Regions from separate parts of the Neobacillus sp. NPDC093182 genome, predicted to be linked through region 2. Evidence: riboswitches for the same ligand, from Rfam matches in the RefSeq annotation. Region 2 holds a riboswitch; each other region holds the start of a gene.

Region 1 (4,292 bases), on a different contig from region 2:
TTATTCAATTTCCAAAGGACATGAAGTGGGGAACCGCTACTGCTTCTTATCAGATCGAAGGGGCAGCCTTTGAAGATGGCCGTGGACTCTCAATTTGGGATACCTTTTCCCATACACCTGGAAAGGTGGTAAATGGAGATAACGGAGACGTTGCCTGTGATTCGTACCATAGATATGAGGAAGACATTAAAATGATGAAGGAGCTGGGGATTGATACCTATCGATTTTCAGTTTCCTGGCCCCGTATTTTTCCGAATGGTACAGGTGATATCAACCGTAAGGGATTAGAATTCTATCATAAATTTGTTGATAAATTAATAGAAAATGGAATTGAACCAATGTGTACACTCTATCATTGGGATCTTCCACAAGCTTTACAAGACAAAGGCGGCTGGGCAAACCGTGATAGTGTTGAAGCTTTTGTGGAATATTCAGAGACGATGTTTAAGGAATTTAATGGGAAAATAAAAAAATGGATTACGCTAAATGAACCATTATGTATTTCATATATTGCTAATTATGCAGGTGCCCATGCGCCTGGAAATACAGACTTACAACTAGCGACCGATATTTCTCATCATCTATTGGTGGCCCATGGCCGGACTGTTCAAAAATTTAGAGAGCTTGGCATAAATGGTGAAATTGGCTATGCTCCAAATACAACATGGTTCGAACCATTTAGCAATAGGCCAGAAGATGTTGAGGCATGTTACAGAGAGATTGATCATCAAGTTAGATGGTTTATGGATCCTGTGTTTAAAGGGGAATATCCTCAGCATTTAGTGGACTGGTTTAAGGAGAAAGGTGTGGAGCTTTCTATAGAGGAAGACGATATGGAAATCATCCAACAGCCAATTGATTTTTTAGGAATTAATTATTATGCAGGTCAAATTGGACGATATAAGGAGAATACTGGGCTATTTAATTGTGAAACGGTAGAAATGGGATATGAACGTACCGATATAGGGTGGCCAGTTTATCCGGAAGGATTTTATAAAGTATTAACATATGTGACAGAAAGATATGGAAATGTACCCATTTATATTACTGAAAATGGGGCATGCTACAATGATGAGCCTGTCTTCGGCACTATAAAAGACAACAGGAGAATTAAATACCTTCAGCAGCATTTAACAGCCTTAAGCAGAGCTATAGAATCAGGAGTGAATATTAAAGGTTACTTCTTGTGGTCTATGTTGGATAATTTTGAATGGGCAGAAGGGTATAGTAAGAGGTTTGGAATTGTCCATGTTGATTTTAATACCTTAATACGTTGGAAAAAAGACAGTTATTATTGGTATAAAAAAGTGGTGGATAATAATTGGTTTGAGTATTAGGTTAATCATTTGAAAAAACAGAGTGTTATTTGTTGTTGTTGACAAAGTATTTAATTACTATTAAACTTATAAAATATTGAAAATACTATCGCAATAAAAAATTTAATAATTAGCAGCTATGAATGCTATGGATCAAACTATAGCAGGAGCAGCTTCTGGAGAGACCGCTAGAATTTTAGCGGCGCCGAAGGGTTCACAATCTCAGGCAAAAGGACAGAAGAGTACTGAATATTTATTTGTTATGCTGATATTCATTAGCATGACAACTATTATTTGTTATTCTTAGACCTAAGAGATTGGAGAACATCCAATCTCTTTTTTTTATTGGGTAAATCTATTGCTCATCGTTTCACATTAAAAGTAGTTTTAGGGAGGAATTTGTTTTGGCACAGCAAGAATTAAAGAGGGATTTAAAAAATCGGCATGTTCAATTAATTGCCATTGGCGGAACCATTGGCACTGGGTTATTTTTAGGGTCAGGTAAAGCGATACAACTGGCAGGTCCATCCATCATCTTTGCATATTTAATCGTGGGTATCGCCGTTTTTTTCGTTATGAGGGCGCTAGGGGAACTCCTGTTGTCTAAAGCAGGTTACCAATCGTTTACCGATATTGCAGAAGATTATCTTGGACCTCGGGCAGCATTTATAACAGGATGGACATATTGGTTTTGTTGGATTATGGTTGCTATGGCTGATGTTATTGCAGTTGGAGTCTATATACAATATTGGTTTGACATTCCGCAATGGGTACCTGCTATCATCTCATTAATCATTTTATTAGGACTTAATCTATTAACGGTAAAGCTTTTTGGTGAATTGGAGTTTTGGTTTGCTTTAATAAAAGTAATTACTATTCTCGTATTAATTGGTATTGGGGTTATATTGCTTGTGATGGGATTCAAGACCGATGCTGGAACGGTAACAATTCAAAATCTTTGGGAACATGGAGGACTGTTTCCGAACGGAATTTCAGGTTTCTTACTATCATTCCAAATGGTTGTATTTGCATATGTGGGAGTTGAGCTAGTGGGTGTATCGGCAGCGGAAACCTCCAATCCAGAAAAGAATATCCCATCGGCTATTAATAAAATTCCTGCAAGAATTCTTTTTTTCTACGTAGGTGCATTGATTATCCTACTATGTGTGAATCCCTGGACCCAGCTAAATGCAGCAGAAAGCCCATTTGTAAAAACATTTAGTTTGGTCGGAGTTCCTATTGCCGCAGGAATTATTAATTTTGTTGTATTAACTTCAGCCGCTTCTGCCTGCAACAGCGGTTTGTTTTCAACAAGCCGGATCCTTTTCAATTTAAGCAAAAATAATCAGGCTCCATCTAATTTTGCAAAACTGAATAGAAATTATGTACCAAGTAACGCATTATGGACATCCACGCTTGTGGTATCGGTCGGTGCGCTTTTGAGTAAACTTATTCCGGCACAAGCTTTTGGAATCGTGACAACCATTAGTGCCATTTGTTTTATTTGGGTTTGGGGTGTTATATTAATTTGTCATATAAAGTATAAGAAAACACGCCCGCAATTACATGCTAAATCAACATTTAAAGCACCATTCACACCATTTATTAATTATGCGGTCCTAACGTTGTTTGCTATGATTCTTATCATTATGCTGGCTGCCGAAGAAACACGTCCTTCCTTATTGTTGACACCTCTATGGTTTATACTATTATTTATTTTGTATTCCAATAGAGGAAAAAAGGAAAAAGATATCAAACTATCAGCATAAATGTTTTAGAAAAACAGAAAACCACCCTGCGCCGTTAGAGCAGGGTGGTTCTCCTATCCTGTCACCTTAAATATCATCTACAATGATATAGGTTGCTTTAATGGGTCCATGAACGCCAACAACTAGGATCATTTCGATGTCTGCTGAGTTGCTGGGTCCTGTGATGAAGTTAATGCAGGAGGCGATTTGTTCGCCGTTTTTTACTTTTTCATTTATGATACGGGCCGCTTGTGTCATGCGGGGAACGATGCTGCTTTTCGGGATTATTATGATGGAAGTCGCAGGTAAAAAGCTGACTGTTCTCCCTTTATCCTTGCTGCTAAAGAGAACGGCTGTGCCTGATTCCGCCAATGTTACATCACTGATCGTAATTCCGATATTTGCAGCCTCGGCCTTTGCGATATTTTCTTCGCCTTTTGTATGATCCCAAATATGAAGATCAATTCCCTCTTGAGGCCATTCTTCCTTCATTAATTTTTCGAGGCCAAATTGTGAAAAGCGTTCATCTTTCCAGGTGACAATTGGGCCGCCGCCATTGTGGTTTACCACTTCTTTTAATGAGTCAGATAGATTAGCACTTGAGGTCATGACAAAATTCGTATGGATATTTTTACATTGTTCCCGTAATACGTCCACAAGCTCATCTTGTGAGCTGCCTTTTAGAACTTCATCTTGGGGATGAAAATTCCAGATGGGTCTTTCTATTTCCATTTTTTGTTTACGGCCTAGCCGGCTGGCTATTTTTCCTAAAAATGCATCGCGATTCTGTATGGTACCTATCATGAATGATTTCCACCTTTCGGACGATTTTTAAACCAATCACGGAATCTTTCTTTATTTGGTGCAGGGAAATCCCTTGATTCTGTCCATGCTTTTAAAGGGCCCGGACCTTTTGAGATTTTTTCATCCTGCGTAAATGGCGACATTACCGGCGCTGCCAGTTTTGAACCAAATTTATAAAGAGCAGGGGAGGATGCACCAAAACCGAATGCCTTCATCAAAAGCTTTTCAGAGATCGGAGCTCGTCCTTCTTTTTCCACGATGACTTGGCGATGTTTATGAAGAAGCTGATGCAGTGGAATTTTGACCGGACATGCCTCTGTACAGGCCCCGCATAAAGTCGAGGCATAGGGTAGCTCTTTATAATCATCATATCCGCCTAGTAACGGTGATAGCACCGCACCGACAGGACCAGAATAGATGGAAC
Region 2 (4,292 bases):
TTTTTATTAACCGTAATGCCGGCTTCTTCTAATAACTTTTCTGCTTCTTTTCCAGTTAAATTCCACGGACGTAAATCTAATAGGACAATATGATTATCGGTTCCACCAGAAACAAGCGCTGCGCCTTGCTTTTTTAATGTTTCTCCTAATGTTGCTGCATTTACAATGATTTGTTTCGCATAGTCCTTAAAGCTTAGCTGCAATGCTTCATTGAATGCAACGGCCTTAGCCGCAATAATATGCATCAGCGGTCCGCCTTGAATTCCTGGGAACACCGATTTATTAATGGCTTTTATCATTTCTTCATCATTTGTTAAAATAATGCCGCCGCGCGGTCCTCGGAGCGTCTTATGCGTAGTACTCGTTACAACATCCGCATAAGGAACCGGTGATGGATGAAGACCCGCTGCAACTAGTCCTGCAATATGCGCCATATCCACCATTAATTTTGCGCCAACTTGATCTGCAATTTGTCTAAACCGTGCAAAATCAATCGTTCTAGGGTAAGCGCTTGTTCCGGCAATAATCAATTTAGGTTTTTCTTTTTTCGCGATCGTTTCCAGTTCATCGTAATCAATCAATTGAGTATCTTCTCTGACACCATAGGACACTACCTCAAACCATTTTCCTGAAACACTAACAGGACTTCCGTGCGTTAAGTGTCCGCCATGTGAGAGGTTCATCCCCATCACTTTATCACCAGGTTGAAGGAGAGCGAAAAATACAGCGAAGTTTGCCTGCGCACCTGAGTGAGGCTGAACATTGGCATATTTAGCACCAAACAACTGAGTTAGGCGGTTAATGGCAACTTGTTCTGCCACATCGACAAATTCACATCCACCATAGTAACGCTTCCCTGGATAGCCCTCCGCATATTTATTCGTCAACACACTTCCCATTGCTTCTAAAACATCTTGACTTACGAAATTTTCAGAGGCAATCAGTTCCAACGTTTGATGCTGACGCTGCTGCTCTTTCTGAATTGCTTCAAAGATAGTGGAATCATTTTGTTGTAAACTCATTCCCGTTTCCCCCTTGATTGTTGTATTGGCTACCTCTTCTGTGATTAGAACCTTTTTTTTGCACGCAAAAAAGGACAGAAAAGGGTAGCACTAGGCTTTCTTCTACCCTTCTCTGTCCTTTTACCTGAGAGTTTAAGTCCGATTAAGAACCTTCCCCTTTGGTGGCATATAACGTATATGCGCTCTCCAGAGCTGCGTCCAATTGTGGTTCCATCTACCTGAGAGATTTGTTCCAAGGGTCTTTTTGGAACTTGCTCCTTCGGTGGCGTGTAAATTTGCACTCTCCCACAACCATCTTCCGCTTATTCATTTTTATTATTTTCAGAATAATAGTAACACTTATACAAGTCAAGCTTTTTGTAAGCGGAAACATTTTTATTTTAAAAAATCCGCCTAATTTCCTACTACTTCTTGTTGATTCTCCTGCTCCACATCATCTGTCTTCTTGATCATCATCTTATAAATCGCTATCAGCATGATGAACCAAACAGGTGTTACAAATAAGGCGATACGAGTGTCTTCCGCAAGCCCAAGTACAACTAGCACAAACGCTAAGAAAGCAAGGATTAAGTAATTGGAAAATGGATAGAGCGGTAATTTAAATTTGTTCACTTTCGCTAAATCTGGTCTGGTTTTTCTGTATTTTAAATGACTGATGACCGTAATTCCCCAAATAAAGAGGAAACATACAGTAGAAATACTTGTAATCAGCGTAAAAACTCCTTCTGGCATCACATAGTTCAATATAACGGCAATTAGAATGACTATAGTGGAGAAGAACAATGCATTGGAAGGTACTTTACGGGAATCCAGTTTCGCTAATGGTACAGGTGCATTTTTGTCTTTGGCAAGCGCGTATACCATCCTGCTTGTACTGAAGATGGCGCTGTTACAAGCCGATGCTGCTGAGGTTAGGACAACAAAATTGACAATACCAGCCGCTGCTGCTATGCCAACTGCCACAAAGACTTGGACAAATGGGCTTTTCGCTGGATCAATCGCATTCCACGGATAAATACTCATGATGACTATGAGGGCACCAATGTAGAAAATCAAAACTCGTATAGGGATATTATTTATTGCTTTTGGGATTACTTTCTCTGGGTCTTCTGTTTCACCTGCTGTAAGGCCAACAAGTTCAATCCCAACAAACGCAAACACTACCATTTGGAATGACAAAATAAAACCATTAATGCCATTCGGGAACATGCCGCCGTGGCTCCATAAATTCGTGAAACTAGATGTGCCTGAATTTGTGGAAAAGCCTTTAACGATCATGAATATCCCAACCACAATTAGTGCAAGAATCGCAATGACTTTGATTAAGGCGAACCAGAATTCCATTTCGCCAAATAGCTTTACGGTTGCTAAGTTCATAAAGAGCAGAACGACAAGTGCAATTAATCCTGGCATCCACTGTGGTACGTCCGGAAACCAAAACTGTGTATAGAGACCAACGGCTGTTAAATCGGCCATTGCGATGGAAATCCAGCAAAACCAGTAGGTCCATCCCGTAATAAATGCTGCCATATTACCTAAATAGTCTCTAACAAAATCAACAAAAGAATGATATTTCAAGTTGGATAGAAGCAGTTCTCCGAGTGCACGCATGATTAAAAAGCAAATGGTACCTGTAATCAAGTACGCAAATAAAATCGATGGACCTGTTAAATGAATCGATTTTCCTGCTCCTAGAAATAATCCTGTTCCAATAGCCCCGCCAATAGCGATAAGTTGAACGTGCCTGTTTTTTAAACCCCGCGACAATTTTTGTTCCTGCAAATGAATCCCCTCTTTCTTCTTTTCCAGGATAGGTAATATCCCTATAAAAGTTTAATTTACTTAGTCAAATCGGCAGAAATAAGCGCTTACATTTTTTAAAGTAAATACTTTACCTGATCAACCTTATTGGAAACCGAAAAATATGGACTCCCCAACTATTCGTTTTGCGTTTAACACCCTCCTTTTTCTGTTTTTCTCTATTTTTCTCCACAAAAAAAGGACAGAGAAAAATAGGCGTATCCCTATTTTTCTCTGTCCTTTTACCTGAGAGTTTAACTCCTTTGGTGGCACATGGCGCTCTCCAGAGACGCGTCCTATTGTGGTCCTTTTACCTGAGAGATTGAGCCCAATTTTGGGACTTGCTCCTTCGGTGCTAAACAATGCGTTTAGTCTCTCCCACAATAATCATCCGCTAGTATGAATATAAATATATACTAGTTTATCAAAATCAAGATGTCAAATTAATTTTCAGAATTTAAACACTATTATAAATTAACAGAAGCAAACCTAGCTTTTTTTTGGGGATTATGACGCGACTTCGACTGTGTTAATCTCGGTTTTTTCATTGGATTTTTTCAAGTATTCTAAAACTCGCTGGGCCATTTGTTTATAGCCGCTTGTGTTTGGGTGAAATTCATCCTCCGCCAATAAGTCCATGTTAGTATTACTGAATAAGTCTTTTGTTGGAATATACCTTACATTATCATATTCTTCTGCAAGAGATACTCCTGCGTCATTCCAATGGTCAATGATCATGCCAAGTTCTTTTATTTCACCAAAATGGCGTTCAAATGGATTATAAAAACCTATTAAGTAAATTTGGGTATCTGGATTTAGATCATTAATTTTATTAAAAATGGCCTTTAATCGCTCTATATATTTCACCCTTTCCTCTTGGAAGGGTTCCATCGTAACATTCATAAAATTGGATTTTAATACATTCATAATGTCATTCGCGCCAATTGTGATTAGAACAATATCAGCCTCTTTAATGGAGGAAGCTACGTCTTCTTTCTCCAGCCTTTTCAGTAGTTGGTCTGTCCGGTTTCCTTTTTTACCATAGTTTTCTACGGTGATATTTAGGTTTTTGTCTTCAAACGTGTGATTAAGAATTCCCACATAACCGCCGTTCTCTGATTCATCTCCAATACCTTCGGTTAGAGAGTCACCGATTGCCACAATCTTCTGATCTCTCTTAAGAAAGTTTAGTGCAACTTCGACAACTTCCCTGACCTTATCCTTAATATTTTCCGTAATTGGCTTATCACTCTCGTCTGCTTGTTCAGTTTGTACCTGTTCTTCAGCTTTAGTATCTTCAACTGCCTTATCTACTGTTGTTTGTTCTTTATGAGCAGAAGCAACCGCCTTGACACTTTCCACCTTTGTTTGATTACGATCTGGCAGAAGTAAATATAGACAACCACTAAATACTAAGATACCAATCATAATACTCATCAGCGTTTTTTTTCTCTTCAAAATCCATCACAC
Region 3 (4,292 bases), on a different contig from region 2:
GAATTCCAAACGGCTGTGCGTCACCAATGACAATATCTGCACCAAACTTTCCAGGAGGTGTTAATACTCCAAGTGAAAGTGGATTGCTTGAAACAACAAATAAAGACTTATTTGCATGGACAATTTCCTCTAGTTCTTTTAACGGTTCAATTCTTCCGAAGAAATTTGGGTACTGCACGATGACTGCGGCAATTTCTTCATTTGCCAATCCCTTTAATGCTTCAATATCTGTAATTCCCTCGTTAACTGGTACTTCAATCACTTCAAGATACTGACCTTTTGCATAAGTTTTTAGGACTTCCCTTGACTCAGGATGAACAGCACCAGAAACAATAATCTTTTTGCGTTTCGTATGACCCGCGCTCAACATCGCTGCTTCTGCCAATGCGGTTCCGCCATCATACATGGAGGAGTTTGCTACATCCATACCAGTTAACTCACAAATCATCGTCTGGAACTCAAAAATGGCTTGGAGCTCCCCTTGGGAAATTTCAGGTTGATATGGTGTATAGGCTGTATAAAATTCAGAGCGTGAAATAACATGGTCAACGATTACCGGCATATAGTGGTCATAAACTCCTGCACCTAGAAAGGATACATTTGTTTTTAAATCGGCATTACGAGAAGCCATTCGGAATAGTTCTTTCATCAAAGAAGTCTCAGATTTTGCAGCTTTGATGTTGTATTCCCCTTTAAATCTAACCTTTTCAGGAATATCGCTGAATAATTCATCGACGGATTTAACGCCAATTGTTTCGAGCATTGCCTTTTTATCTGCTTCAGTCATAGGTAAATATCGATGTTTCATAAACCTAATCTCCCCTCGTGTTTACTTTTCTCGTTTATAAAAAGGTGTTGGTACGACTTTCGCCTTCAAGCGTTTTCCGCGAATTTCAACCTCAATTTCTGATTCAAGACCTGCGTATTCATTTTTAATTAGCACAAGTCCAATATTCTTTTTCAAGGATGGTGATTGCGTTCCCGTTGTCACTTCCCCAATCAGTTCCTCACCTTTATAGACAGGGTAACCATGACGCGGTATTCCACGGTCAATCATTTCAATTCCAACTAATTTTCTTGCAGCACCCTGTTCCTTTTGCTGTTTAAGTACTTCTTTACCGATAAAATCAGCTTCTTTATTTAACTTAACTGCAAAGCCGATACCTGCTTCCAGCGGGGTGATTTCAGGAGACAATTCTTGGCCATAAAGCGCAAGAGTCGCTTCAAATCTAAGAGTATCCCTGGCGCCTAAACCACAAGGAACGACCCCTTCCTCTTGCCCAGCAGATAAAATCGCCTTCCAAAGTTCTACTGCGTCTGACGCATCGCAATATATTTCAAAGCCATCCTCGCCTGTATAACCAGTTCGTGAGACCAGTGCGTTTTTTCCTTTAATCGTTACTTCCTGTTGGAACTTAAAGAATCCAATGCTACTTAGATCAGTATCACCTGCCAGCTGTTGAAGTACTTTTTCAGCAATCGGGCCTTGCAGCGCCAATTGAGCCATTTTTTCAGACAAATTATCGATCGAAACATTGCCCTCTAAATGGTCCTCAAGCCATTTATAGTCCTTTTCGATATTGGAAGCATTAACAACTAGTAAATAATGATTGTCTTCTATTTTATAAACAAGAAGATCATCAACAGTGCCGCCATTTTCATAGCACATTGCATTATATTGTGCTCCGCCATTTTTAATTTTTGATATGTCGTTTGTTAACATCTTTTGCAAATAGCTAAGACTGTCTGGTCCCGTGACGATGATTTCCCCCATATGCGAAACATCGAATAAACCAGCTTTTGTGCGGACTGCCTCATGTTCTTCCTTGATGCTTGAGAATTGAACAGGCAGCTCCCAGCCTCCAAAGTCAATCGTTTTTCCACCATATTCTTTATACACTTCGAATAGCGGTGTCCGTTTTAATTCAGTCATCAATAATCCCCCTTCAACTAAAGATGTTTTTCATTTGTTGTTCCATAAATCCAGGGCATAATAAACAAAAAAGGACAGAAACCTCCCTTTAACAAAAGAAGGTCTCTGTCCTTGCACCTGAAAGTTTACCTTAGATGGCTTTCCCCTTTGGTGGCTGCTCAATTTTGTCAGCACTCTCCAGAGCTGCGTCAAACAAGAGTTCTTTTGCCTGAGAGATTCACACATCGTGCTTGCTCCTTCGGCGCTACATTTGTAGTCTCTCCCCTTGTCATCATCCGCATTATAATATTTTCAAATTCGGGTCATACTAAAATATACATCTGAGAAATTTATTTTATTGCAATAATTAAAACATTCAAATCTATTACCATCCTACCATTAAAGCATAAGGTGAGCAATAAATTTTTGTGCATTAAGGAGCTGAAACCATGACTGTTGAAATAGAATTTGATTCCTCCTGGCAGGATGAATTTTTACATAGAATTGAGAACGATGGACCATGGGGAAATTGGGACCTTTTTAAACTGGCAGTCGGCGTTGAAAAACACCTGATTATCCCTGAATTTGAAGGCTTGCAGGCACCCAAACATTTGCCTAATCTGACGCCGCTTCCACACCAGCTCGAGACGGCAAAACAAGTAATTGAGAATATGAATGGAAAGGCCATTCTTGCCGATGAAGTTGGGCTGGGAAAAACGATAGAAGCTGGTCTTATTTTAAAAGAATACATGATTCGTGGACTTGTAAAAAAAGTTCTCATTCTTGTCCCAGCCTCTTTAGTAACCCAATGGTCTTATGAATTGAATAGTAAATTCTTTATACCCGCAGTTTCTCAAAAGAAAAGCTATGTTTGGGAACAATGCGATGTTGTCGTTTCGTCTATTGATACAGCAAAACGGGATCCACACCGTGATATTATCTATAAGCAGGACTATGATTTAATCATTATTGATGAAGCACACAAGCTAAAGAATAATAAAACAAAAAACTATGAGTTTGTTCAAAATCTAAAGAAGAAGTTTTGTCTGCTTCTCACTGCTACACCCATTCAAAACCGAATTGGTGAAATTTTCAACCTCGTATCCCTATTAAAACCTGGACATTTAGGCAGTGAAACAGCCTTTTTTGATAAATACAAACGGGATGCACGTTCATTAAATGATAATGAGCATTTAAAAGAGCTAGTTAATAAGGTAATGATTCGAAACCGCCGCGCCGATACAGGCATTGAATGGACCAAGAGACATGTTGAAACCATACCGATCGAATTTACACCACAGGAAAAAGAATTGTATCAAGCCATCACTGATTTAAAGAGCGAAGGCGATTGGGTACAAACAAGTGCATTCTCGGTGATGACTTTACAGAGGGAAGCATGCAGCAGCAGAGAGGCCGTTTTTTATACGCTTAAGAACATGCTTCAGAAAAAAGAAAACCCTACAAAGGAATTTGAAGAGCAGATTCAACATTTAATTTCAAAAGTGGAAGCAGTTCCATCCAACTCTAAAGCAGAAAAGGCTTTGGAACTGATTCAAAAAATAGATGATAAGGTTATTATTTTCACCGAATACAGAGCAACCCAAATGTACCTGCAATGGTATTTAAAACAAAACGGGATATCATCCGTTCCGTTCCGCGGGGGCTTTAAACGAGGTAAAAAAGATTGGATGCGCGAGCTATTTCAAAAGCATGCACAGGTACTCATCGCGACAGAAGCAGGTGGTGAGGGAATTAACCTTCAATTCTGTAATCATATTATTAATTTCGATTTACCGTGGAATCCAATGAGACTGGAGCAAAGAATCGGAAGGATCCATCGTCTGGGGCAGGAAAAGGACGTTATGATCTATAATTTTGCAATCCAAAACACAGTGGAGGAACATATATTAAAACTTCTATATGAAAAAATTGAACTTTTTGAAAAAGTAATAGGTGATTTGGACGATATTTTAACGAAGTTAGACTTTGGAAGTATTGAAGATCATTTAATTGATATTTTTGGACAATCCTGCTCTGAGGGTGAGATGCGGATTAAGATGGAAAATCTTACATCTATGATTGATTTAGCTAAAGATATGCAAAAGGAGGATTCACATGCAGCAGCTGGAAATTCATAACTTTCTCATACGCTATTTTCAAGCTAATGAATGTGAAATAACAGAAAATGGTCCAGGATACTTAACGGTTCAATTAACAATTGAGCTCGATAAGGAATTAATGAATCGGCCTTTTTATTGGCATTACCTAGAAAAAACTGGCGGTATTCCAAATCCGATGAAGCTTACGTTTATTACGAACCCACAGATAGCACCGGAACATATTAAGGGAGAAACCGTTCATTTTGGTTCTCCTCGTCTGC

What was found. Region 2 has a riboswitch for glycine ahead of ACIQAA_RS14265 (amino acid permease). Riboswitches for the same ligand answer to the same signal wherever they lie in the genome.
Region 1: another riboswitch for glycine. It lies ahead of ACIQAA_RS12425 (amino acid permease); the one in region 2 lies ahead of ACIQAA_RS14265 (amino acid permease).
Region 3: another riboswitch for glycine. It lies ahead of gcvT (glycine cleavage system aminomethyltransferase GcvT); the one in region 2 lies ahead of ACIQAA_RS14265 (amino acid permease).

Annotation. Positions count from the first base shown of each region.
Region 1 covers NZ_JBIVOI010000006.1:20,175-24,466, forward strand. The annotation lists gene ACIQAA_RS12420 (GH1 family beta-glucosidase) at 1-1,337, shown strand, start outside; glycine riboswitch at 1,483-1,564, shown strand; gene ACIQAA_RS12425 (amino acid permease) at 1,721-3,085, shown strand; gene ACIQAA_RS12430 (LutC/YkgG family protein) at 3,152-3,868, opposite strand; gene ACIQAA_RS12435 (LutB/LldF family L-lactate oxidation iron-sulfur protein) at 3,865-4,292, opposite strand, start outside.
Region 2 covers NZ_JBIVOI010000007.1:106,332-110,623, forward strand. The annotation lists gene glyA (serine hydroxymethyltransferase) at 1-1,022, opposite strand, end outside; glycine riboswitch at 1,218-1,320, opposite strand; gene ACIQAA_RS14265 (amino acid permease) at 1,416-2,804, opposite strand; glycine riboswitch at 3,054-3,112, opposite strand; glycine riboswitch at 3,115-3,213, opposite strand; gene ACIQAA_RS14270 (SGNH/GDSL hydrolase family protein) at 3,330-4,280, opposite strand.
Region 3 covers NZ_JBIVOI010000001.1:438,130-442,421, forward strand. The annotation lists gene gcvPA (aminomethyl-transferring glycine dehydrogenase subunit GcvPA) at 1-808, opposite strand, end outside; gene gcvT (glycine cleavage system aminomethyltransferase GcvT) at 830-1,933, opposite strand; glycine riboswitch at 2,120-2,208, opposite strand; gene ACIQAA_RS02340 (DEAD/DEAH box helicase) at 2,362-4,050, shown strand; gene ACIQAA_RS02345 (YqhG family protein) at 4,028-4,292, shown strand, end outside.